One region of the Ensifer sp. CCNWLY38 genome, then DNA from elsewhere that is predicted to be linked to it. Evidence: riboswitches for the same ligand, from Rfam matches in the RefSeq annotation. Region 1 holds a riboswitch; the other holds the start of a gene.
What was found. Region 1 has a riboswitch for cobalamin ahead of cobU (bifunctional adenosylcobinamide kinase/adenosylcobinamide-phosphate guanylyltransferase). Riboswitches for the same ligand answer to the same signal wherever they lie in the genome.

Region 1 (15,803 bases):
CCGCCGCATCCGGCGCCAGACCGATCCTCAGCCACTCCGGCGCGTAGTCGAACTTGCGCGTGAGGATGTGCGCCTCGCAGAGCCGCTCCTGTAGCAGAGCGGCACGCGGATGCTCGACCAGCACGAATAGCCCGGTGCCGCCGATGCGCTTGAGCCCTGCCCCATCAAGCGCGGCATCGAGGCCGGCGCGCCGCTCGAGGATGCCGGCCGCAATCGCCTTGGTATCGCCCTGCATCAACGCTTTCGAAATCGTCAGCGCCGGGCCGGAGACAGCCCAGGGGCCGAGCCAGTCGGCAAAGGATGCAAGCACAGGCTCCGTCGCGACGACGAAGCCGAGGCGCAGGCCGGCGAGCCCGAAGAACTTGCCGAACGAGCGGAAGACGATGAGGTTGCCCTCATCACGCACATGGCCGGCAACGCTCAACTCCGGCTGCAGATCGCCGAAGGCTTCGTCGACCAGCAGCAGCCCGCCGTTTGCCTTCTGCCTCGCCGCCATCGCCAGAAGTTCGGCGGGCGCGAAGGCACGGCCAGTCGGATTGTTGGGGTTCACCACGATGACCAGGGCATACTCGGCGCTGAGCGCATCGGCATCGTCCACCCGATCGACGGCAAAGCCGGCCGCCGACAGCACACGGGCATATTCGCCATAGGTCGGCCCGAAGATCGCGACGCGCCTGTTTGCCGGCGTCTTCCCGTTTTCATTGGGTCCCGGACGCAAAACCGCTTCGCACTTTTGCTGGAATTGCATGAGACGCGGCAAAAGCTGGATCGCCGACTGCGTGCCCGGCACGGCCAACGGCAGCACGCCATTGGTGCGGTAATATTCCGCGGCTGCCAGGCGCGCATCATCCACCGTCTGCCGATCCGGCAGCCGGTGCCATGCGCGTTCAGGCACCGGGGGCACGGCGACGGGGCAAGGATTGATGCCGGTCGAAAGATCGAGCCAGTCCTCGAGCCGCCCGCCAAAGCGCGCTGCGGCCTCGGTGATGCCGCCGCCGTGGACGATCCGTGCGCTCATGGCGCGCCTGCGATATCGATGAGATGCATGAAGGAGCCGGCGACATTGCCGCTTCTCAGGCCTGCGTGCCCGAGATCTTCACCCGCAGCGTCGCTCACCGAAAACAAGCGTTCGGCCGCACCTTCGGCGACGATGGTCGCATAGTGGAATTCGTGCGCCGTCATGGGTCCATCGAAGAAGGCGTTGTCGACAGGCACGACGCGGCGATAGCCGAGGTGCCGCCTGCGCTCGGCAAAACTGGTCACCAGCGGCAGCAGGCCGAGCATGTCGTAGCGTGCACCATCGGCGGCGACAAGCCCTTCGCCGAGCACCATGTAGCCGCCGCATTCGCCGAAGATCCGGGCGCCGCGTTCCGCTGCGGAATGCATGCCAGAACGGAAGGTTGATGCGGCACTTAAGTGCCCCGCATGCAGTTCCGGATAGCCGCCCGGCAGATAGACGGCGTCGGCAGCCGGATCCGGCGCTTCGTCGGCGAGCGGCGAGAAGAACGAGATTTCGGCGCCGCCCCTACGCCAGTCGAACAGCAGATGCTCGTAAGAGAAGGCAAAAGCGATATCGCGCGCCACCGCGATGCGCTGGCCGAGCGGCCGGAAGCGTTCGATCTTCGTGACCGACCCGCGCGGAAAGATCGTCGCAGCGCGGCCGATGGCATCGAGATCGCATGCGGCCTCCACCCGCGCCGCCGCCGCCCCGATGAAACCTTCGAGCGCCCCATGCTCGCCCGCCTGCACGAGGCCGAGATGGCGCTCCGGCAGTTGCAGCGCACTGTCCTGCCGCAGCACACCGAAAACCGGCATGCGCACCCGCTCCAGCGCGTCGCGCAGCATCATCTCGTGCCGGTCGCTGCCGACCTTGTTGAGGATGACGCCGACGACACGGATATCGTCGCGATGATCCGCATAACCGCGAACGAGCGCTGCCACCGAATGGGACAGGCGGGCGCAATCGACAACGAGGATGACGGCAAGATCGAGCGTCGCCGCGAGATCGGCGGGAGAACCGGAGCCGTCGGCGGCGCCATCATGCAGGCCCATCATCGCCTCGACGATCAGCGTGCGGCCACCGGTCGTGGCATGCGAAGCGTTGGCAAGCAGCAGTTCCGGCCGCATTGCCCAGGGGTCGAAGTTGAAGCAGGGCTCGCCGGTTGCTGCCGCATGGAAGGCGGGATCGATGTAATCGGGGCCCGCCTTGCCGGGCGCGATCGCAACACCGCGCCTCTTCAACGCCCGCATCAGCCCGAGCGTCACCGTCGTCTTGCCCGAGCCCGACGACGGTGCGGCGATCAGCAGTCCGCTCATGCCGGGTTCCTGAGAATGCGGTTGGCGAAGGGGTCGGCCGAGAGCTTGCGGCCATCAAGCGCACCGATCCAGTCGAGCGCTGCCCGGAGCCGCACCACCTCGCCGACGACGACGATCGCCGGTGGCTCAAGCCCCGCCGCCTCGACATCGGCCTCGGCGCGCGACAGCGTCGTTTCGAGCACCGTCTGGTTCGCCGTCGCCGCATTGCAGACAAAGGCAACCGGCTCGTCCGGCGAACGGCCGCCGGCAATGAGGTTGGCGGTGATCGCGCCGATATGTTTCATCGCCATGTACATGACGATGACAGGCGAGCCGCTGGCGATGCCCTGCCAGTTGATGCGATCGGGTACCAGGCCGGAGGAATCGTGGCCGGTGAGAAAGGTGACGGCGTGGTTGACCTCGCGGTGGGTGACGGGAATGCCGGCATAGGCAAGGCCGCCGATGCCGGCGGTGATGCCCGGCACGATGCGGAACGGCACCTGGTGCTCGACCAGCGTCAGCGCCTCCTCGCCGCCGCGGCCGAAGACGAAGGGATCGCCACCCTTCAGCCGCAGCACCCGGTTGCCGGCGCGCGCCAATTCGACAAGGCGCAACGAGATGTCGCGCTGCTTCGGCGAAGGTTTGCCCCCACGCTTGCCCGCAAACTCCAGAACGGCGCCCGGCCGCGCGAGCTTCAGGCAGTCCTCGTTGACCAGCGCATCATGCACGATCACATCCGCCTGGCGCAGCGCATTGGCCGCATGCAGCGTCAAAAGGCCCGGGTCTCCCGGACCGGCGCCGACGAGCCAGACCGAACCTTTCTCGAGCGCCGGCAATCCGGCAAAGAGGTCGTCGATCATGCGTGCTGCCTCACCTGTATACCGGCACCACCTGACGGTGCGCCTAACTCGACCTGCGAAGAACCGGATTCCATTTCAGAGAGAACCCGGACAAAAGATTGATTCAATTCAACAACATAGAAACGCATCAGACGACCTTCGCCGCCTGCCGGCCCTCTTCGACACGCAATGCCGCCGGCCCGGCAAGCGCCGCCGTCGCATGCGCGGAGACGATCTTCGGCACGATCAGCATCGCCTCGCTGCCAGCACCGACAAGCGCTGCCCCTTCGGCCACGCCATGACAGCCGGTGTGGGCAAAGACGATCTCGGAGGGATTGGCGAGACGGGAGGCTTCGGCCTCCAGCGTGGCCGCGTCGTAGAAGACTGCAGGAACGGAGAAATGCTTCGCGGCCGCAAGGATCGCCGGCTCCTCGGCGCGGGCATCGAGCGAGGCGACCAGCCGCAGATCGCCGGCACTGGCACCCGCGTCATCCAGGGCGCGCTCGGCAAGCGCGATCACCTCTTCGGCCGGCGTGCGGCGCTCGCATCCGAGCCCGAGCACCAGCCCGGCCTCTTCTTTCATTTGTGCTGATCCCCTAACCGATGCCATCGGCGGCCGGCTCCCTTCGTCGGTTCTCCTTAACGAAGCGCCGGCAGGAACAAACCGTTCCTCAGCCGATCTGGACAGCACCGGCTGATGGCCCCCTGGCTGGGTCGGCCGCACCGGACGCTCTTTCAGTCCGCCGAAGCGGACGCCGTCGCATGATTGTCATTTTTACCGGAGCGCGGGAGACCGGTCAAACCGGATTGCGCCATCACCATGTCGCGATTGGCGAAGGCGGACAGTTGCCCGGCAGATCGTCTGTGCCGGCCGTTTCCGACCATCCCACGATCGTCGGCGCCTCCACCCAGAAACACAGCGACTCAGGGCAAGGTTTTGAATCCTTGGCAGTTTCGTCATTTCGACACTGCAACGGCGGGAACGCCGCAACGGAAGGCTTTGCAAATCGCGCCCGGCTCTGACACAAGGCGGCAAAACTCCATACGTCTCCCTCTCCCCGAGTCCCTCCCGTGCAAGACCTCGCCTTCCACCTGCTCGCCTTCTTGTTCGTTGCCGCCTTCATCGCCGGCTTCATCGATTCGATCGCCGGCGGCGGCGGCATGATCACCATTCCAGCCATGCTGATCGCCGGCATTCCGCCGCTGCAAACGCTCGGCACCAACAAGCTGCAAGGGCTGTTCGGCTCGGGCTCGGCAAGCCTTTCCTATGCGCGGCGCGGTCATGTGAACCTGAAAGAGCAATTGCCGATGGCGCTGATGTCGGCGGCGGGCTCCGTGCTGGGGGCGCTGCTTGCAACCATCGTTCCCGGCGACGTGCTGAAGGCCGTGCTGCCCTTCCTGCTGATCGCCATCGCGCTCTACTTTGGCCTGAAGCCGAACATGGGCGATGTCGACCAGCACCGTCGGATCACGCCCTTCGTGTTTACGCTGACGCTTGTGCCGCTGATCGGCTTCTATGACGGCGTCTTCGGTCCCGGCACCGGCTCCTTCTTCATGCTCGGCTTCGTGACGCTTGCCGGCTTCGGCGTGCTCAAGGCCACGGCGCATACGAAGTTCCTCAACTTCGGCTCCAACGTCGGCGCCTTTGGCGTATTTCTCTTCTTCGGCGCCATCCTGTGGAAGGTCGGCCTGATGATGGGCGTCGGCCAGTTCCTCGGCGCCCAGGTCGGCTCGCGCTATGCCATGGCCAAGGGCGCCAAGATCATCAAGCCGCTGCTGGTCGTCGTCTCGATAGCGCTGGCCGTCCGCCTGCTGGCAGATCCGACGCATCCCTTAAGGATCTGGCTGGGGCTTTGAGGGCGGGGGCCTCGTCCTTCAATGTACTCTCGGCCACTTGTCTGTCAGGCTCCGGTCCTGTCGATTCAGCTTGTCGGAGGCGAGGCAATGGAACTGCACCCGGTCATGAACAACACAAGATGGGACGAACTGCGCCTCGCCATGTACCGGCTGGATGCACATACGCCCTTCCAGGCCAGAGACGTAAACGGCTACTATTCTCCTCCAGACGGCGAGTGGTTCTATCATTTTCGCGCAGGCGGATATGAGAGCATCCTCTATGTCGACATCATCGCCCAAGACACCGAACACCGCGAAATGATCAGAGCGGCTCTAAGACGCATCCGTTTGCCTGGCAAAGAAACTGACAGCGGTTTTAGGGTATTCGGTTACACCGAGCGTGGCCAGGCAGTCGACTACATATAGGCCCACACAGCTTTTGGCTGGCAGGGGCCGCGTGTATGCGCAATCTGCATTTTGGCGACCTCGGGTTTCTGGTTGGCTGCATGGTCGCTGGCGAAAGACAGCCCTTGCCGCCCGGTCACGGGGCCCATCCACCCTCATTCCGGCGCTAGAGTACGCGCCTTCTCGAGAAGAGTTTCATCGGCATCGCCCAGGACCTCCAGCAAGCGCTTCTTCTCGGCGGCAAATACTTTCCAAAAGTTCGGATCGCCGGTCCTGATCGATATCGCATTGTCGATCAGGTCGGCGAGCTTGATAGTCTTCGCCGCGACAGGCGCCAAAGCCAGGTGCTGGCGATCCAGTTCCTTGCGCATCTGCCGGTTGCCGTGGAACGGCGTGGAAATGTCGGTGAGCCACGCAACAAGCGTGGCCACCTTGGGCCCGAACGCCCCGTTGATGTCCAGCAGCGTTGCGTCAGTGTCTTCGACCGTGTCGTGAAGCAGCGCCGCCGCGATCATCTCAGGCGTGTGGGGAACGCTGCGAACGATTTCTGCCACCGCGATCGGATGAACGATATACGGCCGACCGTCATACTTACGCTTCTGGTCCCCATGTGCACGGGTTGCGAACTGGAGGGTGCGGCGCTCGAGGTCAGTCATCTTCTCTCTTCGTTCAACACCGGCTTCCATGGCTCAATTCCGATCTCAAGTTGCATCACATTTACGCCGAAGGTTCTCCCTTAAACCGCGGGCATTCCCTATCATCGACACTCTGAGACCCGACGCGCGTTCCCGGCTCGCCGAGACTGGAACCCGATGCCGCGACTTAAGTGAACGTCACTTGACTGTCACACCAACGTCGGGCGCGCCTGTGGTTGACCAGCATGAGCATTCTTCACCTGCTGGCCCGGCGCCGTAACCACATATCTGTTTAGGGGTCTTGCATTGCCGAGGACTGCGCGCTTCAGCACGCGCCTTTGCCTCAGCTTCCGCTGCGGCTTTCTGCTTTCGGCTCATCTTTGGCTTGGGAACCGCCTTTGCTTTGGCTGCCTCCTGGACCGCGGATACGCTGGCTTTGGTCGTTTGGGCTGAACCGGTTTCACTGCATGATGCGATTATCAAAAGCGATGCGATAGCAAACGCAACTCTAGCAACGGTCTTCAAGGCTCACCCGCGATCTAAACCATGTGGTGCATCTATATGCGTGCTTCCAGAAGCCGCATCAAGGCCCCGCCGCACAGAGAGAAACCCTAAACGCGGCTATGCCGCTGCCTCGATTTGCCCACATTGAAAGTCTGATGTCGGGGCATGGACAAAGCTGGTATCGCCTTCCTCATGCTCATCTGCGTTCTCGTCGCTCTCGTAATAAGCATTCTTGCGTTTCGGCCGGATTTAGAGACCGCCCCATCGGCAACGCCTGCAATTGTTCCAATCAACTAGACCACATGCGGGAACCAAGGCCTTCGCCGGGTGTTGCTGTAGATCGCAACGACCACCGGGAAAGCCGAATGCGTATAGTCGTGATTGCAATAGTCGCCTCGATCATGAGCATACTTGTTTTCAAGTATGTCGACGGCGCGTTCGGTGGCTCCGAGATCGCCGCAACGGCCGAGGAACTCTCGGACCACTAAGAACGATCAGGACAAACCAACGCCGGATCGCTTGCTGGAAACTGAAGGCGACCACCCTGCGCATAGATGTCGGTCATTGGGTGGTCATGGGGCGATCTGGCTTGTCTGAATCTAGGCAATGTGCGGATATGGCGGTGACATCCTCCATAGGACCCGACGAGCATTCCCTGTCATCGACACTCGCCGATACAACATGCGGTAACCAAAACGAAAGTCGAGTGTGCAACCCCTTGAACCTCTAGCCGCTAGAGATTGCAACTTGCCGGAAATGCGTCGCGGACGAGTCAGAGCCTCGTCACACAGGCCGCCCGGCCGCAAGCGTCATCCTGTCATTGCCCAGAGGTTCCGATGTTCACCACCCTGCCCGCCATCCTGATGCTTATCGTCGGCCTTTTCACTCTGGCGCTGGCGATACTGCGCCGCGTTCAATCCGGCCGCTCACCCGTCGTGCTGACCTATGGCGACGATGCCGAGGGGTTTGCAGGCAAGCTCTTTCGCGTGATCGTGGCGGCGCTGGTGGTTCATCTGCTGGCGGTCGCCGCCTTTCCGCAAGCTGTCGATGCCTCCCTCGGCCGTATCCCCTTCCTCGACACGCCGTCCATCGCCGCGATCGGCCTCGTGCTGATGGCGCTCGGCGGCGGACTGACGATGCTCTCGCAATGGGCGATGCGCGGCTCCTGGAAGATCGGCATTCCCGAGGAACAGGACGCGCCACTGGTGACTTCCGGTCTCTACGCCTTCTCGCGCAACCCGATCTATGTCGGCATGGTCACCGCACTGATCGGCACCGTGCTGGCCGTCCCCAACGTCGTCTCGGTGGCGCTGGCGCTTTCAGCCTGGATCTCGATCTCCTACCAGATCCGCATGGAGGAAACCCACCTCGGCCGTGCGTTCGGCGAGGCATACAGTGCCTATTGCGGGCGTGTCCGCCGGTGGATCTGATTTCGACCGCTCGCGCGGCTCACATTGTGCGAACGCGGCCAGACTTTAAAACACCGCCAGAAGCAGTGCCCCCGCAGCAATGAACACGACGCCGAGCCAGTTCATCAGGTTGAGTTTTTCGCCGAGGAAGAGAACGCCGAAGATCGCGACCATGACGATCGACAGCTTGTCGATCGGGGCGACGCGGGCGGCGTCGCCGAGCTTCAGCGCGCGGAAATAGGCAAGCCACGAGGCGCCGGTGGCAAGGCCTGATAGTGCCAGGAACAGCCAGGTGCGGCCGGGAATTTCCGAAGGTTTCTGCCACTGCCCGGTGGCGGCCACGATGCCGGCGATCACGCAGAGAATGACGACGGTGCGGATCAGCGTCGCGAAGTCGGAGTTGATCTGCGCGACCCCGACCTTGGCGAACACGGCCGTCAGGGCAGCGAAGGCTGCCGAAAGCAGCGCCCAGAACTGCCAGCTCTGGCTCATCAGAACTCGACGCCCTGTTGCGCCTTGATGCCGGAGCGGAACGGATGCTTGATCAGTTCCATCTCGGTGACGAGATCGGCGATCTCGATCAGGTCTTCCTTGGCGTTGCGGCCGGTCAGGACCACGTGGGTCATGTGCGGCTTCTCTTCCTTGAGGAAGCGCACGACTTCGGCGACATCGATATAGTCGTAGCGCAGCGCGATGTTGATTTCGTCGAGCAGCACCATCGAGTTGCGCTCGTCACGGATCAGTTCCTTCGCCTTCTCCCAGGCCTTTTCCGCCATCGCCACGTCACGGGCGCGGTCCTGCGTTTCCCAGGTGAAACCTTCGCCGAGCGTGTAGAACTGGCAGACGTCGCCGAAATGCTTCTCGATCAACTCGCGCTCGCCGGTCGCCATCGCACCCTTGATGAACTGCACGACGGCGCAGGGCATGCCGTGGGCGATATGGCGGAAGATCATGCCGAAACCGGCGGTCGACTTGCCCTTGCCCTTGCCGGTGTTGACGATGATCAGGCCCTTCTCGTCGGTCTTGGTCGCCATGATCTTTTCGCGGGCGGCCTTCTTCTTCGCCATCTTCATGGCGTGGCGGGCATCGTCCTTCTCGGCAATCGGTTCGCCGCTGTTTGTTGTCTCATCGCTCATGATAACTCCCTCAATTCCGGTTGGCGGGATGGATGCAAACCGCAGCTCTGATCCCGCATCTGTTCCTTTTCCGTGTTTCACTGAACGCGAAACGGAACCCAAGTCTTTGCTTCCAAGCAATTCCGGACGGAAAACCGTTGCCCGGAACCGCTCTATTCATTGCCGGCGCGAAGCCGGGTGGCGGCGCCGCTGATGCCACCAAGTTCAAACCGCGCCGAATTCGAGCGCGGGGTCCAGAGATTGCGGTCGATCGCTTCCAGCAGCCGCTCGGCAAGCTCGGCAAAGGCGGCCGGGTTCTTGTCGCGCAGGAAGTCCGTCACGCGCTCGTCGACGATGAAGGCCTGATAGGCGGCCTCGAAGTGATGGTCGCGCACAGCACCCGTGGTCGCGGCAAAGGCGAACATGTAGTCGACGGTGGCGGCGATCTCGAAGGCGCCCTTATAGCCGTGGCGCATGACGCCATCGATCCACTTGGGATTGACGACGCGCGCCCGCACGACCCGGCCGATCTCCTCCTCCAGCGAGCGGATGACAGGCTTTTCCGGCCGGGAATGGTCGTTGTGGTAGATCGCCGGCCTGGTGCCACCGAGATGCTCGGCGGCAGCGCTCATGCCGCCTTCGAACTGGTAATAGTCGTCGCTGTCGAGCAGGTCGTGCTCGCGGTTGTCCTGGTTCTGCACCACCGCCTCGATGCTGCGCAGTCGCTCCTCGAAAAGGTCGCGCTCGGCCTTGCCCTCCTCGCCGGCGCCATAGGCATAGGCGCCCCAGGTGAGATAGGCCTCGGCGAGATCGGCGCGGCTGTCCCAGCCCTTCTCATCGATCAGCGCCTGCAGGCCGGCGCCATAGGCACCGGGCTTGGCGCCGAAGATGCGATAGGAGGCGCGGCGCGCGGCCTCTGCGGCGTCCACGCCTTCCGCCTCCAGCCGCTGCGTCTCGGCGCGCATGCGCGCGGCAATCATGTTGTCGGCATCGTCCTCTTCCAGTGCGCCGACGGCGCGGATCGCCTTGTCGAAGAGCGCGATCTGGTCCGGGAAGGCATCGCGGAAGAAGCCGGAAATGCGCAGCGTCACGTCGACGCGCGGCCGTCCTAGCATGGCAAGGGGGACGATCTCGTAGCCCGTGACCCGGCGCGAGACCATGTCCCAGACGGGCTTGGCGCCGATCAGCGCCAGGGCCTGGGCGATATCGTCGCCGCCGGTGCGCATGTTCGCCGTGCCCCAGGCGGTGAGCCCGAAGGAGGACGGCCACTCGCCATGATCCTGCAGGTAGCGGCGGATCAGCAGCTCGGCGGATTTCTTGCCGAGCTCGTAGGCGGCCGGCGTCGGCACCGAGCGGCTGTCGACGGAATAGAAGTTGCGGCCGGTCGGCAGCACGTCCGGACGTCCTCGGGTCGGCGCGCCGGAAGGACCGGGCGCGACGAAGCGGCCGTCGAGACCGGTAAGGAAACCGGCCATTTCGGCGGCGCCAGAACCGGTAATGGATGGCTTGAGGCGGGTGTCGATTTCATCGAGCACGGCTTTGGTGTTGGTCCAGTCCGCTGGGCAAGGCTCCTCACCAGAGACGAGCTTCGCCGCCAGAAGCTCGACGCGCTCGACGGTATCGCCGGCCGTGCGCCACGGGGCGTCGGAGATGTCGGCAAGGATCGCTGGTTTTACGCCGGTCCAGACGTCCGACATCACGCAATCGAGCGGGTCGAAGGCGAGTCCCGCATCCGCCGCGATCGCCCGCTGCAGGCTCTGGTCGCCACCTTCGCCGAGGCCGCGCGGAACGCGCGCCAGCGCCACGGTAAGGTCCGTCAGCAGGCGCCCCTCCGGCGCCACGCCGAAGATGTGCAGGCCGTCGCGGATCTGCATTTCCTTGAGGTCGCAGAGATAGGCATCGAGCTTTTCCAGCGCCTTGTCGTCGCTGTCGCCCTTGTCGATACCGGCATCGCTGTCGAGGCCGATGTCGCGAACGAGATCGAGGATCTGGCGGCTCAAGAGCCTGAGCCGTCGCGGGTCGCCGCCGGCGGCGTCGTAATATTCGTCGACGAGGGCTTCGAGGTCCTTGAGCGGTCCGTAGGATTCGGCCCGCGTCAAGGGTGGCGTCAGATGGTCGATGATGACGGCACTGGTGCGGCGCTTGGCCTGCGTGCCTTCGCCCGGATCGTTGACGATGAAGGGATAGATATGCGGCAGCGGCCCGAAGATCGCCTCGGGATAGCAGGTCTCAGACAGCGCCAAGGCCTTGCCCGGCAGCCATTCGAGATTGCCGTGTTTGCCCATATGCACGATCGCCTGCGCTCCGAACGAACGACGCAGAAAAGCATAGAAGGCGAGATAGCCATGCGGCGGCACGAGGTCAGGCGAGTGGTAGCTTTCCTTCGGATCGATGTTGTAGCCGCGCGCCGGCTGGATGCCGACGATGACCTCGCCGAAACGCGCAAGCGGCAGCGCGAAGGCACCATCGAGGAAGAACGGATCGGCCTCCGGTGCGCCCCAGCGGCCGCCGACTTCATCCTGAATCTGTTTCGGAAGCGAATCAAAGAAGCGCTTGTAATCGCTGAGCGAAATCTTCTCGCGGACTTCGCGATCGCGGCCTGCCGAATTGGTCGGGCCGGCCATCAGGTAGCGCATCAGCGCGTCGCCATCATCAGGGACCTCGCCGACGGCATAGCCTTCCCGCGCCATGGCGCGAAGCACCTCGACGGTGCCGGCTGGCGTATCGAGCCCGACGCCATTGCCGAGACGGCCGTCGCGGTTCGGATAATTGGCCATGACGATGGCGATCCGCCGCTCGGCGGGTTCGGTGCGACGCAGCTTTGCCCAGTTGACGGCAAGGCTGGCTGCAAAACGCACCCGGTCTTCGAGCGGCTCATGGCCAACAATGTTAGCCTCGACTTTCGCATCATAGATCGACGCTGCCTTGAAGGAGACGGCGCGCGCGAGAATGCGGCCGTCGACTTCGGGTAACGCCACGTTCATGGCGAGGTCGCGCGCCATCAGCCCCTGCGGTGACGTTTCCCATTGCGCCCGCGACGAGCCGGAGAAAATCACCTGCAATACCGGCGCGCCGGTCGATTCCAGCACCGTCGGCTGGCGGTCGGCGCCGGGCGAGGAAACGGCAAAGCCGGTGGCGTTCATCACCACGTCGGGTGCGGCCTCGGCGAAGATCGCCTGCAGCGTGCCGACGGAAACGGCATCTTTCAGACTGGATACGAACAGAGGCAAGACGCGCATGCCTTCGGCGGCAAGCGCGTCAATCAGGGCTTCGACCGGCCGGGTCTCACCGCTCTGGACCAGGGCGCGATAGAAGCAGATCCCGACTGTCGGGGGTTCGAATCCCTCCCCCGCTACCATCCCTTCTTGAACACGTACCTGCCATTCCCGAACGCCGATGACGCCGACGCCCGGCCACCAGATGCCGGCCTTCAAGAGCGGCTTCGCCGGTTGCGGCTTCTCTGCGCCCGTGACCAGCGCCGCGGCATAGTCGAGAAACAGGCCGGCATTGTCGGCGCCGCCTTCGGTGAAATAGGCCCAGAGCCGCTGGCGGTCGTCGGCCGCGACGGTGGAAAAGGGTTCAAGTCCGGGATCCGGCTTGTCGTCGCCCGGCAGCACTGCGATCTGGAAGCGATGGGTGACGGCGGCTGCATGCAGGGCTTCGAGCAGATAGCGGAAATAGCTGGCGCCACCGAGCGGTCGGACCACGATGAGCTTCGCATGGCGCGCCGTGCGCTCGACATAGGTGTCGACCGACATCGGGTGCATCAGGCTCATCAGGCTGGCGATGCGCAAGCTGGCGCCCTGATCGCGGTGACCATGGGCGGCGGCGATCGAGGACAGCTCGGTGTCGGCGGCCGACAGGAACAGGATATCGGCCGGCGTTTGCCCCAGGTCGATCGCCTCGTTGCCGTCGGCGATCGTTCCCTTCTGGGCGAGAAGCAGATGCATGGTCTTGTCCGTTCGGGCAATTCCGGACCGAAGCGCGGGATGCGGCTTCCGTCCGGAATTGCGTTATTTCAATGCGTTAGATCATTTCATTCAATGAGCGATCAGACGAGCGCAGCAATGGCTGCGCGCACCGCCGCCTCGTCCATGTCGTGCAGGCCGATGACGACGAGGCGCGTGCCGCGCTTTTCGCCGGCCGCCCAGGCACGGTCATAATACTGGTCGATGCGGGCGCCGACAGCCTGGATCAGCAGGCGCATCGGCTTGCCGGGCACGTCGGCAAAACCTTTCAGGCGCAGCACGTCATGCTCCGCGATCACGCCTTTGAGGCTGTCGATGAAGGCAGCCGGGTCGGCAATGGCGCCGAGCTCGACAACAAAGCTGTCGAACTCGTCATGGTCGTGCTCCTCGCCCGCCTCATGCTCCATCTCGTGATGCGACTTGCGGTTGGCGATGTCGCCTTCGGTGCCGACGCCGAGGCCGAGCAGAATGGCGGCAGCCACTTCGCCGTTCTTCGCCTCGATCATGGTCGGCTTGCGGCTGGTGCGCGAGGAAACCTCGTCGCGAACGGCCTTGAGGCCGGAAGCGTCGATCAGATCGGTCTTGTTGAGAACGATCAGGTCGGCGGCGGTCAGCTGATCCTCGAAGAGCTCCTCGATCGGGCTTTCATGGTCGAGATTTTCATCCTCGACGCGCAGCGCATCCACCTTGTCATGGTCGTCGGCAAAGCGGCCGGCGGCAACGGCGGCGCTGTCGACCACGGTCACGACGCCATCGACGGTCACTTCGCTGCGGATATCCGGCCAGTTGAAGGCGGCGACCAGCGGCTGCGGTAAGGCAAGGCCCGAGGTTTCGATGATGATATGGTCAGGGCGCTTCTCGCGCTCCAGAAGCTTGGTCATGGTCGGGATGAAATCATCGGCAACCGTGCAGCAGATGCAGCCATTGGTAAGCTCGATGATGTCGTCCTCGCTGCAGGCCTCGGCACCGCAACCCTTCAGCACGTCGCCATCAACGCCAAGATCGCCGAACTCGTTGATGATCAGCGCGATGCGCTTGCCGTCGGCGTTCTGTAAGAGGTTGCGGATCATCGTCGTCTTGCCGGCGCCGAGGAACCCGGTGATGACAGTCGCCGGGATCTTGCCGTGGCTGGCTTTCGCAGTGGTCATTTATCAACCCTTCATTTTCAGCGGCAAACCGGCCGCGACAAAGTAAACTTCAGCGGATTTCTCCGCAACGATCTGGTGAAGCCGGCCGGCATGGTCGCGAAACTCGCGGGCCATGCGGTTCTCGGGCACGATGCCAAGGCCGACCTCGTTGGAAACGAAAACAAGGCGCGCCTGCGCCTGCGGCAGGTAGGCGGCAAGCGCCGCAAACTCCGCCTCGATGTCGCGCTCCTCGAGCATGAGATTGGTGACCCATAGGGTCAGGCAGTCGATCAAAACGACATGGGTGGGGTCGTCGATGCGCCTGAGGATACCGACGAGATCGACAGGCTCCTCATGCGTCGTCCAGCCTTCGCCGCGGCGCGTCTTGTGATGGTCGATGCGCGCGCGCATTTCGTCGTCCCAGGCACGGCCGGTGGCGACATAATGCAGGGCGAGACCGGACGCTTCGACGAGCTTCTCGGAAAAGCTGGATTTGCCGGAACGGGCGCCGCCGAGGACCAGGACCGGTCCGGCGCTCTGATTGCTCATCGCCGCTGCGCCGAGGTCAGCGGCAGATGGCAACACCAGTTCGACGCGCCGGCGGCGCGTTCGGGAAAGTATCTGAGAGCCAAAACAACCTCCGTGATGGCGTTGGAGACGACACGTCTCCTCGGGCGGAATGCCCATGTCGGGTGGCAGGTCTCCTGGCTCACGGCGTCACGAGGCCCCACATCGCCTCGCCCAGAATGGACGAGGTTCCGATGTCAGGACCCGAGCGGCCCGCCTCACCTTCCCGGCGCTTTCCAGTGCCACAGCGAACCTCTGCGCGTCGTCTCCGACGCGCGGCGCTGTGGGCGGCTTCGTGAAAGGCGGACGATTCGTAGAAGAAGAGGCGTCCAACCCGGCTGATCACGATGCCACGCCAGTGGCTTTTCCGGTTCCGTTTCAAACTGCCGCGATTGCCCCATGCAATCGGCCGGCAGGCCTGACCCTGAACCCGATGGCGAACCCTGACCGTTCTACAGTCGCGGGGTCGGCTGCGATAAGGATGCCCGGTTTGGGTCCATCCGTCACATTCCCAATTATTCCTCCTGATCGCCACGACAAGGAGGAACCATCCAACATCCGATGATTAGGAAGCGGGCGCCGCAAAGTCAATCGACGCTTGCGACACCTCCCTGCCCGACTTGCGTCGCGCGACGATTTTTCGAGCGTGATGCCGCACCGGACATGAGGCGAATGGCATGTCGCGAACGAACATATTTTAGCAATGACAGATGTTGCGTTAAACTGGAGCGCCGCGCGTCCTATGGACGCGCAAAGGTCGCTGAACCATCCCGCAACCGAGGGGCTTCGTTTATCCGGTAGGCACATGGAACGCAGGCTCGCCGCCGTGATGATTGCCGACGTGTGCGGCTATGGGCTGCTCACCCAAGCCGACGAAGAGGGTACCTGCGCCCGCTTTCAGACCGATCTGCACGACCTGTTCGAACAAAGGATCACCGCCCATCGTGGTCGCCTGATCAAGACCATGGGCGACGGCCTGCTGGTCGAGTTCCACAGCGTCGTCGAGGCCGTGCGGTGTGCGGTCGAGGTGCAGCGCGCCAAATCTGAAAGTCGCGGCGTGGACGCGGGGCGGCTGCAATTCCGTATCGGCATCAATCTTGGCG
Region 2 (15,803 bases), on a different contig from region 1:
ATGACCTGCATCACGCCGATGGCCCCCACCTTGCTGCGGGCGGCCTGATTGAGCTGGGATTCCTGGTAGCCCTGGGCAGCCATCAGCAACCAGTCCACATCGTAGGTGTCGCCGTACTTCTCGAAATGCTGGATCAGGGCGAGGAATTTTTCGCGCTCGGATTCGGACGCCGCGTCCTTCACATATTTTGCGCTCTTCAAGTATCGCTTCAGGATCGTGTTCCCCGCCGTGGTCCCTTGGGCATGGCGAGCCACGAAAGTGTCGACGGCGGCCTTGAGCTGCGGGCTCCCCTTGCGGATCGCCCACGCGATGTCGCCGCCGGTGCGCACCGCCACCGCGTCATGCACCGTGATATTGGGGAAGATCTGCTTCCAGAGGTCTGCCTTGTGCTTGTCCACTAGAATGAGCGGAATCAGCCCAGCGCTCACCATCTCGATCAGATCCTCGTCCTCGAGCTCCTCCGGCGCCTCTTTGATGATCGCGGCAGGCCTGTTTTCCGCGGCAAAGCGCTGGTTGAGTGCCACCAGGCTTTCGTAGTAGCTGGAGGACTTGCGCACAAAGACCATCTTCCCCGCCAGGTCGTCCACGCTGGACACCACGGGCGAGGCGGGACCGGAGACCACGAGCTCGCTGACGTTGCGATACACGGGCGTGGAGAAGTCAACCAGCTTCTGTCGCTCTGCAGTAATAGTGAGGTTGGACGCCGCAATATCGCCCTTGCCGGCAGCCAGCGCCGCTAGCAGGTCGCCCCGTGCGACCGGAACGAACACTACCCGCACCTTGAGATGCTTCTGCTTCTTCTCCTTGGCCAGCCCCTTGTTCAGATCTTGCTCGAACACGCGAAAGAGGTCGTAGGTCGCGCCGCGCTGGACGCCCTTGTTCACAAAGTAAAACGTTTTGCTGTAGACCGTCAGGACTCGAATCGTCCCCCGCTTGATCATGCCGTCGAGATCGCCGGTCATTGGCTTCATGGCTTCTTCGGGCACGATGGTGAGTTGCTCACGCGGCGGTGTCTGGGGCGACGGCTCGGCTGTGGCGATCGTAGCGAACGGGCCGGCAAACAGGGTACAGGCGAGAGCCACAGCGACGACGAGGTTGAGCCGCGAGCGGGTTGGAGCCAGGCGGTGCGGTCGCAGGTGGGAATTCCTCAACATGCCAGTGTTGACGGCGACCGCTTCGATTGCGCGGCTCAAAAGCGCAGCGGAGGGCACGATAGCTACGAGCGACATGAGAAACAAAAACGCGTGCACCTCAGGGGACTCCTATTCCAGGAGAACAACGACGGGTACGAAAACGATGAGCGCACAGTTGTTTGGCGAACTTTGCCTACGATGGCCCTTCCCACAGAGAAGGGTGGTGGAGCGACAGAGGTTCTTTCCTCAAGATTGCCCATAACCTCCTCTGGGATCCCACAAGGAAATTTACCACCTTTTACGGTCGGCGTCGCAGCATTCCATCTTCTGGCCCCCTTTGGTCTCCCCCGATTGCCGTTGATCCGGCGGAGTTGAACCCTACAATCCTCCGGCAGTTTGGTGGCTGTGGGGATAGGCGCGATTTCAAGGCGTACTTGGTTCAGGTATTTGCGGATCGTATCGGACCGCCTGAAGGGCTGTTTGAGATAGCGTTCAACGGAAAGTCGCGACGCGCGTGCGCGATCTACGAGGCTGTCTCCGACATGAATACAGGCAGCGACGGTCAAAAGATGATTGCCGCTACCGATCCGATATGGGTGTCAGCCGTCTCCCCTCAGTCTGCGGAGAACGCCATCTTCGAAACACTCGTTGAGCAGGGCGAAGACGAGTACCCGATATAGCCGGACTAGAGCTTTGCCGTTCTTGGTCAGAAGTGAGCTTTCCTCAGCCGACCGTGGGCACCTTCATAGGTGGTACTCTTTTGGGTGTCCTGCCGAACGGGATTCTTTTGCCGACCTCGCTGTGACTTTGCAGATCTCTGCCGTCAAGGTTTGGCGGCATTCCTAACTGCAAGCATCGTCGCGCGCGGGACAATCTCCGTAAAAAGCATAACGACTTCAGGCGTGGGTTTTTTGTCCCACATTTTTAGAAGTACCTGAATTCGTTGTGTTTTCGGAATTCCTCCGGGCCCACCAAAATATCACGATTTCAATTGGTTAGATGCAGGTTATCCAGCTGGGTTAGCCAGTTTTATGTGAACCCGTCTGGTGAGTCGGATCATTGCGTCGCGTGCAAGCCGCTTGCCTGCGGCTTCACGGCTGTACAGCTCCGAGTGGGCAGTATCGGCCGCAGATGGGCGCTGATCTCAAGCTTCAGGGGACCACTTGGCGCAGACCAAAAAAATGCCCGCAGGACGCGGGCAGTTTTGGAGTGGGCGCATACGCTCAAACATGTTGCGCCTGGCACCAAAGTGGCTGCCAGAGGTCAACGAACTGTAAATGCGCGATGGCTAAAAATGAGGAATGGGGGTGCTGCTTCCGTTCCCATGGCGTGCTGTTTCACCGGTAGGCGCGGCGTTTGCGGCGTCTTCGCCGCCGATTTTCCGCGGTCATGCGAGATTTTTCCGTGCGGACCATCCGGCATCGCCGTTGCCGCATCTACTACCGGGCGTGGTGGCCGGCGGAGTGGGTAGGGTGATGGTGGGCGCGTTCTCACTCGCGCCTTCTGTCGGGCAAGCATCTGGTTTTCCTGCTTTGTCTTCCCGGTTCTCATGCCGCTTCCCGAGCGCAGGGTGCGGTCGATCTGCGGCCGCGTTGGCACTTGGACCGTGCCTTCAGGCGCAACCACTGGAAGAAAAGCCTAAGAAAGAATTTGTTAATTTAAGCAATTTATAATGGAAAAGGGCTTGAACTGTGCCGCCATATCCCTCAAAGGAGGCACCGGGCGGCCATTGCCGCCAATTCGAAAGGATGCTTATGCGAGATAAGACCGCATGTGCCGGCGAAAGCCGAACCACCATTTCGGGTTTCAAGTATCTCGTACCGACCGCTTCCATTCTTGGCCTTCTGCTCCTTTCCGCCGGCTGCTCGTCGACGGTCATCGGTGAAACGCCGCTGTTTTCGTCGAGCCATTCCAGCGCCTATGCAAGCCCTTCGGTCAAGATCCGCAAGGAAGAGAAGCAGTTGCGAGTCGCCGAGGCTGATGAGGATGTGGTCGCGCCGCAGCCCGTGAAAAAGAGCGCAGCCAGCTATCTGGGCCGCGCGCCCTATATCTGTTCGCCGAGCGGCTTCGGCCGCACGTCGCACTGCTTCCTGAGAGCTTCGCTCTAACGGGACTGTCTCTGTTCGCGTTTGCGTAATTCCGATGCGGTGAAGCCGCCTCGGATCGTTTGGGGATCGGGGCGATCCCCTCTTTGGCGGTGACCTTCTGACCGCCGCACGCGTGATGTGTCCAGTTTCATTCGCGGCGTCGCGAGACGATCCGCCGGAGAATGTTCGTTGTCTGCCAGACTTTTGAGATCAGCCCTTGCCGCGGGAACTCTGGCGCTTTTTGCCGTCGCCGGAACGCCGGCGGCGCGTGCGGGTGATCCGGCCGATGGCATCGACTGGGCGCTGACGACTGCGGCGATCGCGCCGCAGGCAAAGGGCGCGACGGAGAGGGCGGTTACCATCGGCGTCTACGATCCGCATGACGCCGTTGCCGACAGCGATGCGCTCGAGCTCGAACATGTGTTCGTCTATTGGCAGAAGCCGGACCGGGCGCTGTTGAAGCGCAAGATCGCGATCGCGACGCGGCAGGGGCGGGCGCTGATGCTCTCGGTCGAGCCCTATACCCACGCGGCCGACTGGCGCGCCGGCGGCGAAAGGCTGTTTGCCGATATCGGCAAAGGCCGCTTCGATCGCGAGATTGGCGACGTTTGTGCCCATGCTGCCGCTTTCGACGGCCCGGTCTATGTGCGCTGGGGCCACGAGATGGAGGACCCCGATGGTCGCTATCCCTGGGCGCGCCGCGACAAGGAGGGCTACAAGAAGGCGTTTCGCTATTTCGTCAGCAAATGCCGGGAGCTGGCGCCGGAGGCGCGGTTCGTCTGGTCGCCGAAGGGCCACCGCAATCTCGCCGGTTATTATCCGGGTGACGATGTCGTCGATGTCGTCGGGATCCCCGTCTGGGGCCTGCAGAAGATGGACGTCGACTATTGGGGGCGTGAGCGCCGCTTCGGCGAGGCGCTGAACGAAAAGTACCAGCGCGTCGCGGGCTTCGGCAAACCGGTCATGATCGCCGAACTCGGCGTCTCGGGCTCGGCCGACTACAGGCGCGCCTGGTACAAGGAAATCCTCGACCAACAGACCTATCGCCGGTCCTTCCCGCTTTTGACCGCTGTCGTTTTCTTCAACGACAAGGAGCCCTACAAATGGCCGCTCGGCTACGGCTCGCCGGACTGGCGTCTCGACAAGGAAGCGCTGAAGACGCTTGCCGACCGTCAGTCGAAGGAAGCGGCCGAACTCATGCGTCACGAAGTGCGATAGCGCGCTCGCGGGGTCTGGCAGCGTTCTTGGGGGGGGGCGATGCGCCGATCGTCCTTCGGCGCATCGTAAGAGACCCGATCTACGGACCTTTCGGACTTCCACGTCAGGCCAGAAGCAGGCCCGATTCGCGGGCAGCGGCAGCAAAGCAGCGGCTGGCCCGGTCCGTACTCGTCAATCCATCCAGCGCGTCCAGGCAGCGCCTGAGAGCCGCGCGGTATTCCCGTCCGCGCCGCCCCGGCCATTGCCGCAGCAACTCGACGGCTTCGAAGACCGTTCTGACGACGGTCTGCCGTTTTGCGGATAACCGGAGGGGGATGGGGGTGGCGAAGAACTTCTCGCTCATTTGCTTTCCTCGTTCACAGTCTTTTTCGAGCGCGAGGCCAACGCTGTGGCGCGGGAATGGTTCCGCCGGATCGCGGACTTTTTTCGGCCCGTGAACTTTTCGTGATTCCCGGAGCGCTTGGAGCGGGCCCTAAAGCTCGAGTGCTGCCTTGAGGTCGGTCGATTTGTGGACGCGCAGGTCGAGATCGGCTTCGATATGGTCGATATGGTGGACCATGAGCCTGGCGGCCGCGTCGATGTCGCCGCGTTCCAGCGCGTTGACGATTTCGTCGTGTTCGTTGTGGCCGCAGCTCGAAACGGTCGACTGGCCGTAAAGCGCGATCACCAGCGAGGAGCGGGCAACGAGTTCGTCCATGAAGCGGCGAAGAATGGCATTGCGGCTGAGATCGGCGAGCGCCAGGTGAAAATCGCCCGATGCCTTGATCTCGGCACGGCGGGCCGAGTGGCCGCGCTGGTCGGTGAGCTGCCGTTCGGCCGCCAGCATGCGCCTGAGCTCGGCGAGCTCGGCCTTGCCGATATTCGGCGCCGCAGCCCGCACGACGCCCGGCTCGATCAGCCGGCGGGTCGCGAAGATCTGGCGCGCCTCGTCGATCGAGGGATGGGCGACAAAGGCGCCGCGGTTCTTCTCGACGCTGACGAGCCCTTCATAGGAGAGCGCCTGCAGGGCGGCGCGCACCAGCGTGCGGCTGACGTTGAAGAGTTCGCCGACATCGCTTTCGGAAAGCTTGGTGCCGGGCGCAAGGCGCCGCTCGACGATCGCATCGCGCAACGTGTCGCGGATATGCTGACTGCCAGTGTCGGCGGCGGTGTCTGTGGCCATGTCGGCTGGTGGAGGCGTTGTGGTCAAGGACATGAATCGATCCGCGAAATAACGGCTCATCTTATCGCCGGGCGAAGCGAAGGGAAACGACAATCTGACGCGCATGGGTTGCGCGCCGACAACTGCATGTTTCCTTAAATCGTACCCGATTTAAGGAAACATGCAGCGCTTCAACGTGCTGCAGCGACCATTGCGCGTCTGATATGACGCGCGGCGCCGTCGGGGCGGCGAGGGGCTATTTGTCGAGTTCGGGATAGACGCGGTCGAGGAAGCCGGGCCTGAGCTTCTCGCCGATCAGACAGTCGGATGCCGGAAGGGCATCGGCCAGGCGAACGGTGGGCGGCGGCGGCAGACCGCTGACCTCGAGCACCAGCTTCTGGCGAATTGCGATCGAAAAATCCTCGGGCTCGTGCACCGGCAGCACGAAGGACCCCGGGCCGCCGATGACGCATTCGGCGTAATACTGGTCGAGCGGGCCGGTCGAGACCGAGGGGCGGATGAGGATCGCAAGCCCGTTGATGGTGATGCCGCGGGCGACCGCCGTCTCGCGGGCGGGAATGACCGGCGGGCCGATGTTGTTCGGGCCGTCGCCGGAGACGTCGATGACCCGGCGAATGCCGTTGAAGGCGTTCGAATCGATCAGCATCGTACCGTAGGTGATCGCATTCGAGATCGACGTGCCGCGCCGGGTGCCGACCGGTCTCGCCTCGATCAGCTTGGCAAAGGCATCGGCGTCGGCGGCGGTGGAGATCACTTGCCAGGCAACGACGGAGGATTCGTTAACCGTTCCGGCCCATTCGAAGTAGCCGATGGCGATCTTGCCCAGTTGCCCGCTTGCGACCGCATCGAGGAAATCGCGGTGCCGGAGCGCCTCTACGTAACCAGCGCGCTGGATGCGCGCCTCGTCCAGATCCATCGAGCCGGACATATCGACGGCCAGGACCAGTTCGACATCGACATCCGTCGACGCGGCGGTCGATGGGCTCGGGCCACCACTCAATGAGAGGATCAACGCCAACACGCTCAACATCGCTTCAACCAGTCATTGCGCGCGGTCAGATTAGAAGAATGTAACACAGGATTGGATTTCGGCGACCATTTGGGTGTAGCTGGCCATCAACAAAGAGTGATTTTGCCGGCGTCAGCTCAGAAGGACTTATGACTGGGGCCAGGGTCCGGAAGAGCGGGATGCTGAAACAGACGGAAAATACCGAGCTATTTCAAATCGATGGTCTGCAGAAGGCGGCGTTCGGATACTTCCTCGATCACGCCGATCCGGCCACCGGGCTGATCGCGGATACGTCGTTGCCGGGCGCGCCGTCGAGTATTGCTGCGACCGGTTTCGGCCTTTCCTGTTATCCCATCGGCGTCGAGCGCGGGTGGATTTCGCGCTGCGAGGCGATTGCGCGGGTTTTGACCACGCTGCGCTTCCTGGCCGAGAGCCCGCAGTCGCGCGACCAGCGGGCGAGCGGTTATCGCGGTTTCTACTATCACTTTCTCGATATGCGGACCGGCGAGCGCACCTGGCGCAGCGAACTTTCGACCGTCGATACGGCGCTGCTGATCGCCGGATGCCTGACCGCCTCCGCCTATTTCTCCGGCGAGGACGCGGGTGAATGCGACATCCGCACGCTCGCCGAAAGGCTCTACGCGCGGGTCGACTGGCGCTGGGCGTTGAACCGGAGTGACACACTGACGATGGGCTGGCGCCCGCCCGGCCGGTTCCTGAAGCATCGCTGGCGGGGGTACAGCGAGGCGCTGGTGCTCTATGTTTTGGCGCTCGGGGCGCCCGATCATGCGATCGAGCCGGAGCACTACACCGCCTTTACGGAGGGCTACGACTGGATCGCGGTTGATGGCGGGCCTCATCTCCATGCGGCGCCGCTGTTCATCCACCTGTTCCCGCAGGCCTGGCTTGACCTTCGCGGTCTCGGCGATCGGCCGATGCGCGAGAGGGGCACGGACTACTTCGAGAACAGCCGGCGCGCCATTGCGCTGCAGCGCGACCATGCGCGGCGAAACTCGGGCCGCTTCGCCGGCTATGGCGAACATCTCTGGGGGCTCAGTGCCTGCCATGCGCCACGCGGCCGGCTGCGCCTCAAGGACGGACGCTGGCAGCGGCTTTTGGGCTACGTCAACCGCGGCGCACCCTTCGGTCCGGACGACGGCACGCTCGTGCCCTGGGCAGCGGCGGCCTGTCTGCCTTTCGATCCGGATGCGTCACTATCGGCCCTCGGCCATGTCGCGGCCGGCTATCCCGGGCTTCTGAGAGAGGGACGCTTTCCGGGCGGCTTCAATCCGAGCCTTGTAGGCGAGGGCCCTGCGGGTTGGATCGACGAGCGTGTCGTCGGCCTTGACCAGGGGCTCGTCGTGATGATGATCGAGAATTGGCGGAGCGGCTTCGTCTGGGAGCTGACACGCAGCCTGCCGGCGATCCGGCGCGGTCTTGAGCGCGCGGGATATGAGGGCGGCTGGCTGGCGACGGAGACGGAGACGGCATGAATTCGAGAGATCACCAGCGAATGGCGCAGACGGTCGGGGGATATCCACCGCAGGCGCAGGTGGTGGTCGAGCGGTTGCACGCGCAGTTCCCCGACGCCGGTGTCTCGCTCGGGTCGGCGGACAGTGCCATCAGCGCACCGGCCGCTTTCTGGGCTGCTGGCGGGGCCGGGATCGAGGAGAGCCTTGCCTATCAGGACTTTTTCGCAATCGGCATGACGGACCGCATCCGGGCGGCACATCTGATCGCCTTCTACAGCCGCCAGCTGAGTGTGGTTCTCGGCGCGCTCTACCTTGGCGCGGGTTTTCAGGTCGAGATCGCCGGCATTCGCTTTGAAGACTGGACCCGCGGTTACCAAGACCGGGAAGTTTCCGGCAAGCGCTATCACTTCCGCCTCAGTCTGGCGGAAGGGCCACAACATGCCGAAGGCGTCAGCGCTTTCGAGCGCGGCTTCACCGCCCATCTGGCGCCGGTGATCGCGGTCCTGAAAAAACGCACCGGGCTTTCTTCCGGGGCGCAGTGGCGGCTGGCAGCGGATTCCCTTGCCGGAGCGTTCCTGGAGATCGGTCGCGCGATCGGTGACGAGGCGCGCGGCATGGCCGAGGCGCTCGCGATCGTCAAGCGGCGGGGCTCGCGGTTGTTCTCGGAAGAGCTCTGCTACGAGGAGATCTCCGCGGTCGATTTGGCAAGCGGCGCGCAACTGTCGCGCCAGTATCGGATCCGTTGCGGCTGTTGCCTCTACTTCCAAACGGAGGATGGCAGCTTCTGCGATACCTGCGTCCTGCTGGAACCGGACGATCGCCGCGCGCGACTGGCCGCGCATCTCATGCAAAACGGCGGGGCTTGAACCCCGCCGTCTGTTTGTTCAGGTGCCCATGGAAGGGCGTGATCCGCCGGATCAGTTCGCTCTGGCGAAACGCTCGTTGATGAAGCCGGAGACGACGCCAAGAACGATCCAGAAGGCGAGCGTGGTGGCGAGTGCGGCAACCGCAAACTCGGCGCCGAGAACGGCCGGAACGTTGCTCGTAATATCGACCGGCTGCGGCGCGCCGTAGACGTGCGGTGCTGCGATCAGCGCGAGGCCGACGACCTTGGACACGATCTCCTCGCGCAGGACGACGAGATAGAGGCCGACGGCCGAAAGGGCGACGGCTGCCAGCCACCAGGTCTGGCGGTCGCCAAGCTCGGCGGCCGGGAAACCCGGCAGTTCCGGCGGCAGGCCGATTGCCGGCAGCATGTGCACGGCAAGCCAGCCGCAGGCGCCCCAGAGCGCGCCGTTCCTGAGCGTGATCGGATAGCCGATCACCAGGCTGACGCCGGCCAAGAGCAGACCGAAGCCGGAGCCGGTGACGAGATTGGCGATCAGCGTGCCGGAGAAGCGGCTCATGCCGAACATGATGCCGCCTTCCTCGTGTTCGCCCTCATGGGCATAAGCCGGCGTGATCGGCGACAGTGCATCAAGCAGGGCGCCAACCGGCGAGACCGCCTTCAGCGACGAATGCTGGTCGTGACCCTCGGCGGCGGGTTGCGTCGTTCCAGGCTGTGCAGCGGGCTGCTCGGTTGCAGCCGGAGCCTCGCCTTCGAATTCCTCCGCATGCAGGATCAAAGGCGTGACCCTTAGTTCCTGGGCACCGGTCATGAAGACACCGGCAATCAGTCCAGCCACGATCGCGGCCAGAAGCGTTCTGACAATCATCTTGAAGTCCCTCGATAACGGCAAAAGCCACGCGCTGCGGCGTGGTTTGCAAGCCTTCCCATTCGCTGTGTCATGCGAACCATGCCGGTGCGCCGGCCGAAGCGGCGGCGTGCACAAGCACCGACATCCGGCTGAGGCCGGATGCGTTCAGGTCCGCTTTGTCGATGCGGAACGTTGGTGACGTTCCGGAACATCGCTTAGTGGCAGGGGAAGCCGTAGGAGTGGCGGGTGTCGTGCGCGGTGTCGTGCAGCACGGCCGAATTGGCAAGGCCGGCGCCGAAGACGAGGAATGCGCCGATGAAAAGCGCGATGACGCCAGCGGTCAGACGATCGCTGAGGGAGAGCGGAATGCTCGAAACAGTAGACGTAGCCATGACAACCTCCGTGATGGCATCGGGAAATTCCCGGTGTGGGCCCTATGCCCGTATCGAGTGGCAGGTTTCCTGGCTCACGGCGCTGGGCGGAATGCCCTTGATCTGCCTCGCCTTCCCAGATCGACCACCCTCTCGTGGTCTCCTCCAGTGGCTTCTTCCGGATCACTCCGGAATGGCAGATCGACGTCGCTCTACAGTCGCGGGGTCGGCCGTGATGTGAATGCCCAGCATGGGTCCATCCGTCACGTTCCCGTTTACTCCCGAAACACGTTCGCGTCCCGGGAACCAATCGATCCCAGATGATTAGGAGCGTGTCATGGCGTTGTCAATTGAGCCTGCGCCGCCCGCCGCTTCATCAGCGACAAAATCGCGAAGGATCATCTGCTTGTAGGCCTCGACGATGCGGTCGCCCTCGACGCGATCGACCGAAACGGCAAGCCGCATGGTGCAATCGCCGAGATGCATGATCAGGAAAGCGGCGCTGTCGATGGTTTCGCGCGGCGTTTCGGGCACAAGCCCGGCCCAGACATCGGCAAGCAGTTTGCCGCCGGCGCGGCTTTGCAGAAGATCGATCTCGCGCAGCGCCTTGTCGGCCTGCATCGCCGACCAGATGTCGCGCATCACAGGCTCGGCGAGGAACATGTCGTAATAAATGTCGAAGAGCACACAGAAAGCGTCGCGTAGTTCCGCGAGCGATGTGACCTTGGCAAGTTCGGCAGCGATGCACTCGTTGCACACGGCATTGTAGCGCTCGGCCAGCGTGCGCACGATCGCCGCCTTGTCGGGGAAGTACTGGTAGAGTGAGCCGATCGAAATTCCAGCTTTTTCAGCGACTTCGCTCATGCGCATGGCGTCGCTGCCCTTTTCCTGGATGAGCGCTGTCGCGCAGGCGAGGATGTGCTCGACGCGCTCGCGGCTGCGTTTCTGGCTGGGTGTCCGGCGCAGCGCGGTCTCGTCTTCGGCGGGGACCGCGGATGGGCTTATTTCTGGAATCATGAGTGTTGCTCACATTTTGACTTGACTCTTAAAATACGAGGATTTATCACATTTGCAAATGTGAGAGATGCTCATGTTTATTGGTGAACCTCAGGAGGAAACGATGTCTCAGAAAGTCACACTGGTTTTGGGCGGTACTGGCAAGACGGGGCGGCGGGTGGCCGAACGCCTTCAAGAGCGTGGTGTCGCGGTGCGCATCGGCGCCCGTTCGGCGTCACCGTCCTTCGACTGGACGGATGAGGCGACCTGGGCGCCGGCGCTTGAGAACGTCGATCGTATCTATGTCTGTTACCAACCGGATCTGGCGGTGCCGGGCGCCGTCGAGATCATCCGCAAGTTCTCAAACCTTGCCGTCGGCGCGGGCATCAAGCGGCTGGTGCTTCTGTCGGGGCGCGGCGAGGACGAGGCGGAAGCGGCCGAACGCGAACTGCAGGCTTCCGGCGCCGACTGGACGATCATTCGGGGGAGCTGGTTCTTTGAGAACTTCAACGAAGGCTTCCTGGCCGAGGGGGTCTCAAGCGGTTCGGTCTTCCTGCCCGTGGATACAGTCACCGAGCCTTTCATCAGCTGCGACGACATTGCCGACGTGGCGGTTGAAGCGCTTCTCGACGATCGTCATGTCGGCAAGGTCTATTCGCTGACAGGGCCGCGGCTGATGACCTTTGCCGACGCGGTGGCCGAGATCGCTGCGGCGGCCAATCGCCCGATCTCCTATCAGGCCATTCCGGTTGCCGACTTCGCGGCGCAATTGCAGGCGGACGGTGTGCCTGATGACTATGTCGAACTCATCCGCTATCTCTTCACCTCCGTGCTCGACGGGCGCAATTCCAGTGTGACATCCGACGTCGAGCGCGTGCTTGGGCGCCGGCCGCGCGATTTTGAAACTTACGCCCGGGAGACCGCAGCAACCGGTGTATGGAGTCTTGCCGCATGATCCCGTTTATCCCCGCTCTGGCGTTTGCCGCTGCGATCGGTTCCGGCCTGATGGCCGGGCTGTTCTTCATCTTCTCGGTCTGCATCATGCAAGCCTTGTCGCGGCTGCCGCCGGAGCAGGGGATCGCTGCGATGAACGCGATCAATGTCGTCATCCAGAACCCGATCTTCCTCAGCGCCTTCATGGGCACGGCGCTGCTTGGCCTGGCGCTGATTGTCGTCGCGTTCATTTCGGGCGGCGAGGGCCGATGGCTGCTGGCCGCGGGCGGCCTGGTCTATGTCGTCGGCGTGCTCATCGTGACGATCGTCTTCAACGTGCCGATGAACGACGCGCTTGGGGCCGCTGCACCCGGGCAGGCCGCGACCGATCTGTGGCTTGGGCGCTATCTCACCGATTGGGTCTGGTGGAACCACGTGCGCACCTTCGCCTCGATCGGTTCACTGGCGCTCTTCATCCTCGGTTTCGCCCGCACTTGACAAAAAGCGCCGGCAAGGCGGTCAATCCCTGCCGGTGCACCCTTCTGAGGCCTCGTCATCTCGGGCGGTCAGCGCTTGGGGATGCGCGCGTCGTACTGCTCTTCAAGCTCAGCAAACTTGCTCCAGAAGGCTGAAGGCTGCTCTCCTTCCAAAAGGTCGCGCAACAGGTCGAGATGCACGTGCCAGCCGGCGGAAAAGCTGGTCATGATGCCGCGGTTGGCGATGCGGGTATGGGTGACGATGAGCAGCACCCTGTCGCCGCGCGGGCTGAGCTCGAAGCGGACCTCGGAGGGCGTATCCGTGCCTTCGTCCCAGCTATAGGCGAGCAGGCGCGGTGGCTCCCAGGCGAGCACATGCCCGTGCTTGCGAACCTCGCCGGCGTGATCGGCGTATTTTTTCGGCGGTCGATCATCCTCTGTCGTCAGTTCCGAATGGCGGAAGACGTGTTCGACCGCTGCACCCTCGGAAGAGCCGATCGTTCCCGATGCCATCCAGAGCCGGCGCTTGTTTTCCTCTGTCAGATAGGACCAGACCCGCTCGATCGGGCCGGGAAGCAAGCGTTCGATGCGCACCGCATCGGGGGCGATGACGCGGCCGTAATCGGCGCTGGCAAAGGCTGTGGCAGGCGATGTCATGGCTTTTCCTCCGTATCGTTTTGAACAGTTGCGTCGTCGGCGAGAAGCAGCGCCTCAAGTGCGTCAATGCGCGTTCGCCAGAAGGCTTCGTAGTGGCGCATCCACTCCATACCTGCATGCATCGGCGTTGCATCGAGGCGGCATACATGCGTGCGACCTTTCACTTCGCGGCGCACGAGACCTGCTCCTTCCAGCACCTTGATGTGCTTGGATGCCGCGGCCAGCGAGATCGAAAAGGGGGCCGCAAGCTCACCGACCAGTCTCTCGCCTTGCGAAAGGTTCTGGAGCATGGCGCGGCGCGTCGGATCCGAAAGCGCGTGGAACACGGCATCGAGATGTTCGTTCTCATATTCAACCATGTTGTTGAATATCACTTCGATTGCGAAGATTGTCAACCGTTTGGTTGAATTTAGTAGTAACGCGAGAAGGAACCGTCGCGCGGCGGGTCGTCGTGGACGTGCCGTCCCTTCCAGGCGGCGAGCGCATCGGAGAGATCGTCGGTTGGGACCATCTGGGCGAACTGTTCGCTTTCGACCAGCAGCCCCTCTGCGATCGACATGTTGAGGCCGCGGGTAACCGCAGTGATGATCGAGCGGACGGCAAGCGGGGAATAGCCCATGATGCGGCTGGCCAGGTCGCGGGCGGCGGGCATCAGTTCCTCATGGGCGACGACGTGATTGACGAGTCCCATCTCCAGCGCGCGTTCCGGCGAAAAATCCTCCCCCGTCAACAGCAGTTCGAGTGCGCGCTTGCGGCCGGCAAGCCGCGGCAGGCGCTGGGTGCCGCCGAAGGTCGGCGGCATGCCGAGCTTGATCTCCGGCTTGGCAAAGCGCGACCTGTCGCTGGCGATCGCCAGATGCACGGCCTCGGTGATTTCGCAGCCGCCGCCGTAGGCGAGCCCGTTGACCGCGGCGATGACCGGCTTCGGAAAGGCTTCGAGCCGCGCCGTCAGAAGCTGGCCGCGGCGGACGAAATCGCGCACCGCCGGGTTTACGCCCGCGGCCACGCTTTCCGAGAACTCGGGGATGTCGCCGCCGGCGGAAAAGGCGCGGTCGCCGGCGCCGGTGATGATGACGGCGCCGACGGTGTCGTTCACTTCGATCGTGTCGAGAAGGACCATGAGCCGGTCGATCAGCTCATAGTTCAGCGCGTTGAGCTTCTCCGGGCGGTTGAGAGTGAGGAGGGCGATGCCCTCGGAAATCTGCATCAGTACGGTCTTGGACATAGTCGCTCTCCGGCTAGGGTTGACGGGGAGAGGCTAGGTGAGCGAAGATGAAATGTATATTCACTAGTCGGTATACTTGAGAGATGGCGAAGGCAGAGAAATCGACGCGGGATGTGATCGTCGAAGCGGCGGAAAAGCTCTTTTATGCGGAGGGCATCCGCGCCGTCAGCGTCGATGCCGTGGCCGAAGCGGCGGGCGTGACCAAACGCACGCTCTACTACCATTTCGAAAGCAAGGACGAACTGATCGCCGCCTATCTCGAAGGCCGCGACCAGCCCAATCTCAAGCTTTTCCGGAAGTGGTTCGACACGGCCGAAGGGGAACTGGCCGATAAAGTCGAGGCGATCTTCGTCAACCTGGCGCGGGCGGCACGTCACCCGAAATGGAAGGGCTGCGGCTTCCTGCGCACCTCGGCGGAGCTTGCCAACATGCCGGGCCATCCGGCGATCCGGATCGGTGCCGCCCACAAGAAGAAGTTCGAGGCGTGGATGGCCGAGACTTTTGCCGAAGCCGGCATCGCCGAGTCGGCCATGCTGGCGAAGCAGATCCTGCTTCTGCTCGACGGCAGCTTCGCTGTGGTGCTGCTGCACCGGGATGCCAGCTATATGGAAACGGCGGGCAAGGCGGCGGCGGCGCTGGTGCGCGTGGCGCTTGCCGGTGCGGGCCTGCGACCTCAGGCGGCGGTTGCCACACCCTGAGGCTGTCCGACGATTCCCTCTTCAATCCGGCGTGTTTGGCAGGCAGTATGGCCGCACCGCCGTGAAAACCGACACCTGTGAGCGCTGGAGAACGCTTCGTTGCTCGCCGGATAAGGAAGAACCAATGACCGTCTTGCGTATCGTCTCCAACCTCCACGCTCCGGACCCTCAGATGGCACAAGCCTTTTACGGCGACCTGCTGGAGCTCGACGTGGTGATGGACCATGGCTGGATTCGGACCTTTGCGGCCAAGGGTGCGGCGGCGAAGCCGCAACTGAGCGTCGCCAGCGAGGGCGGCAACAATACGCCCGTGCCGGTGCTTTCGATCGAAGTGGACGACGTCGACCGGACCTATGCGCGCGCCAAGGCAGCGGGTGCGGAGATTGTCTACGACATCACCAACGAACCCTGGGGTGTGCGCCGCTTCTTCATGCGCGACCCGTTCGGCAACATCGTCAATATTCTTTCCCACTGACGTCGCGGTCGCCGTATCGCCTAGCGACCGCTATGTCAGGCAAGCATCAAGCCAGCGACAGGGCGTTCGAAAGATCGGCGACGAGATCGTCCGGATGCTCGATACCGATCGACAGGCGGATGGTCGATTCTAGCACGCCGATGCGGTGGCGCACCTCGATCGGAACGCCGGAATGGGTCATGGCCGCCGGGTGG

Region 2: linked by a shared signal. The riboswitch ahead of V7S54_RS10540 (CbtB domain-containing protein) and the one ahead of cobU (bifunctional adenosylcobinamide kinase/adenosylcobinamide-phosphate guanylyltransferase) in region 1 are both predicted to bind cobalamin.

The regions. Positions count from the first base shown of each region.
Region 1 covers NZ_JBBBBO010000002.1:246,520-262,322, reverse strand. The annotation lists gene cobD (threonine-phosphate decarboxylase CobD) at 1-1,018, opposite strand, end outside; gene V7S54_RS05510 (cobyrinate a,c-diamide synthase) at 1,015-2,316, opposite strand; gene cobA (uroporphyrinogen-III C-methyltransferase) at 2,313-3,152, opposite strand; gene V7S54_RS05500 (cobalamin biosynthesis protein) at 3,283-3,717, opposite strand; gene V7S54_RS05495 (hypothetical protein) at 3,897-4,157, shown strand; gene V7S54_RS05490 (TSUP family transporter) at 4,206-4,991, shown strand; gene V7S54_RS05485 (DUF6678 family protein) at 5,079-5,396, shown strand; gene V7S54_RS05480 (HD domain-containing protein) at 5,531-6,061, opposite strand; gene V7S54_RS05475 (hypothetical protein) at 6,880-7,002, shown strand; gene V7S54_RS05470 (methyltransferase family protein) at 7,351-7,944, shown strand; gene V7S54_RS05465 (EamA family transporter) at 7,990-8,415, opposite strand; gene cobO (cob(I)yrinic acid a,c-diamide adenosyltransferase) at 8,415-9,059, opposite strand; gene cobN (cobaltochelatase subunit CobN) at 9,212-12,988, opposite strand; gene cobW (cobalamin biosynthesis protein CobW) at 13,090-14,154, opposite strand; gene cobU (bifunctional adenosylcobinamide kinase/adenosylcobinamide-phosphate guanylyltransferase) at 14,158-14,682, opposite strand; cobalamin riboswitch at 15,095-15,267, opposite strand; gene V7S54_RS05440 (adenylate/guanylate cyclase domain-containing protein) at 15,506-15,803, shown strand, end outside.
Region 2 covers NZ_JBBBBO010000004.1:180,779-196,581, forward strand. The annotation lists gene V7S54_RS10495 (lytic transglycosylase F) at 1-1,250, opposite strand, end outside; gene V7S54_RS10500 (hypothetical protein) at 2,888-3,241, shown strand; gene V7S54_RS10505 (glycoside hydrolase family 26 protein) at 3,410-4,438, shown strand; gene V7S54_RS10510 (DUF982 domain-containing protein) at 4,542-4,781, opposite strand; gene V7S54_RS10515 (GntR family transcriptional regulator) at 4,911-5,633, opposite strand; gene V7S54_RS10520 (DUF1194 domain-containing protein) at 5,836-6,630, opposite strand; gene V7S54_RS10525 (glucoamylase family protein) at 6,789-8,102, shown strand; gene V7S54_RS10530 ((2Fe-2S)-binding protein) at 8,123-8,947, shown strand; gene V7S54_RS10535 (CbtA family protein) at 8,999-9,796, opposite strand; gene V7S54_RS10540 (CbtB domain-containing protein) at 9,994-10,170, opposite strand; cobalamin riboswitch at 10,213-10,475, opposite strand; gene V7S54_RS10545 (TetR/AcrR family transcriptional regulator) at 10,474-11,166, opposite strand; gene V7S54_RS10550 (NAD(P)H-binding protein) at 11,270-12,100, shown strand; gene V7S54_RS10555 (anthrone oxygenase family protein) at 12,097-12,576, shown strand; gene V7S54_RS10560 (SRPBCC family protein) at 12,645-13,211, opposite strand; gene V7S54_RS10565 (ArsR/SmtB family transcription factor) at 13,208-13,570, opposite strand; gene V7S54_RS10570 (crotonase/enoyl-CoA hydratase family protein) at 13,621-14,436, opposite strand; gene V7S54_RS10575 (TetR/AcrR family transcriptional regulator) at 14,520-15,134, shown strand; gene V7S54_RS10580 (VOC family protein) at 15,259-15,609, shown strand; gene V7S54_RS10585 (cystathionine gamma-synthase family protein) at 15,656-15,803, opposite strand, start outside.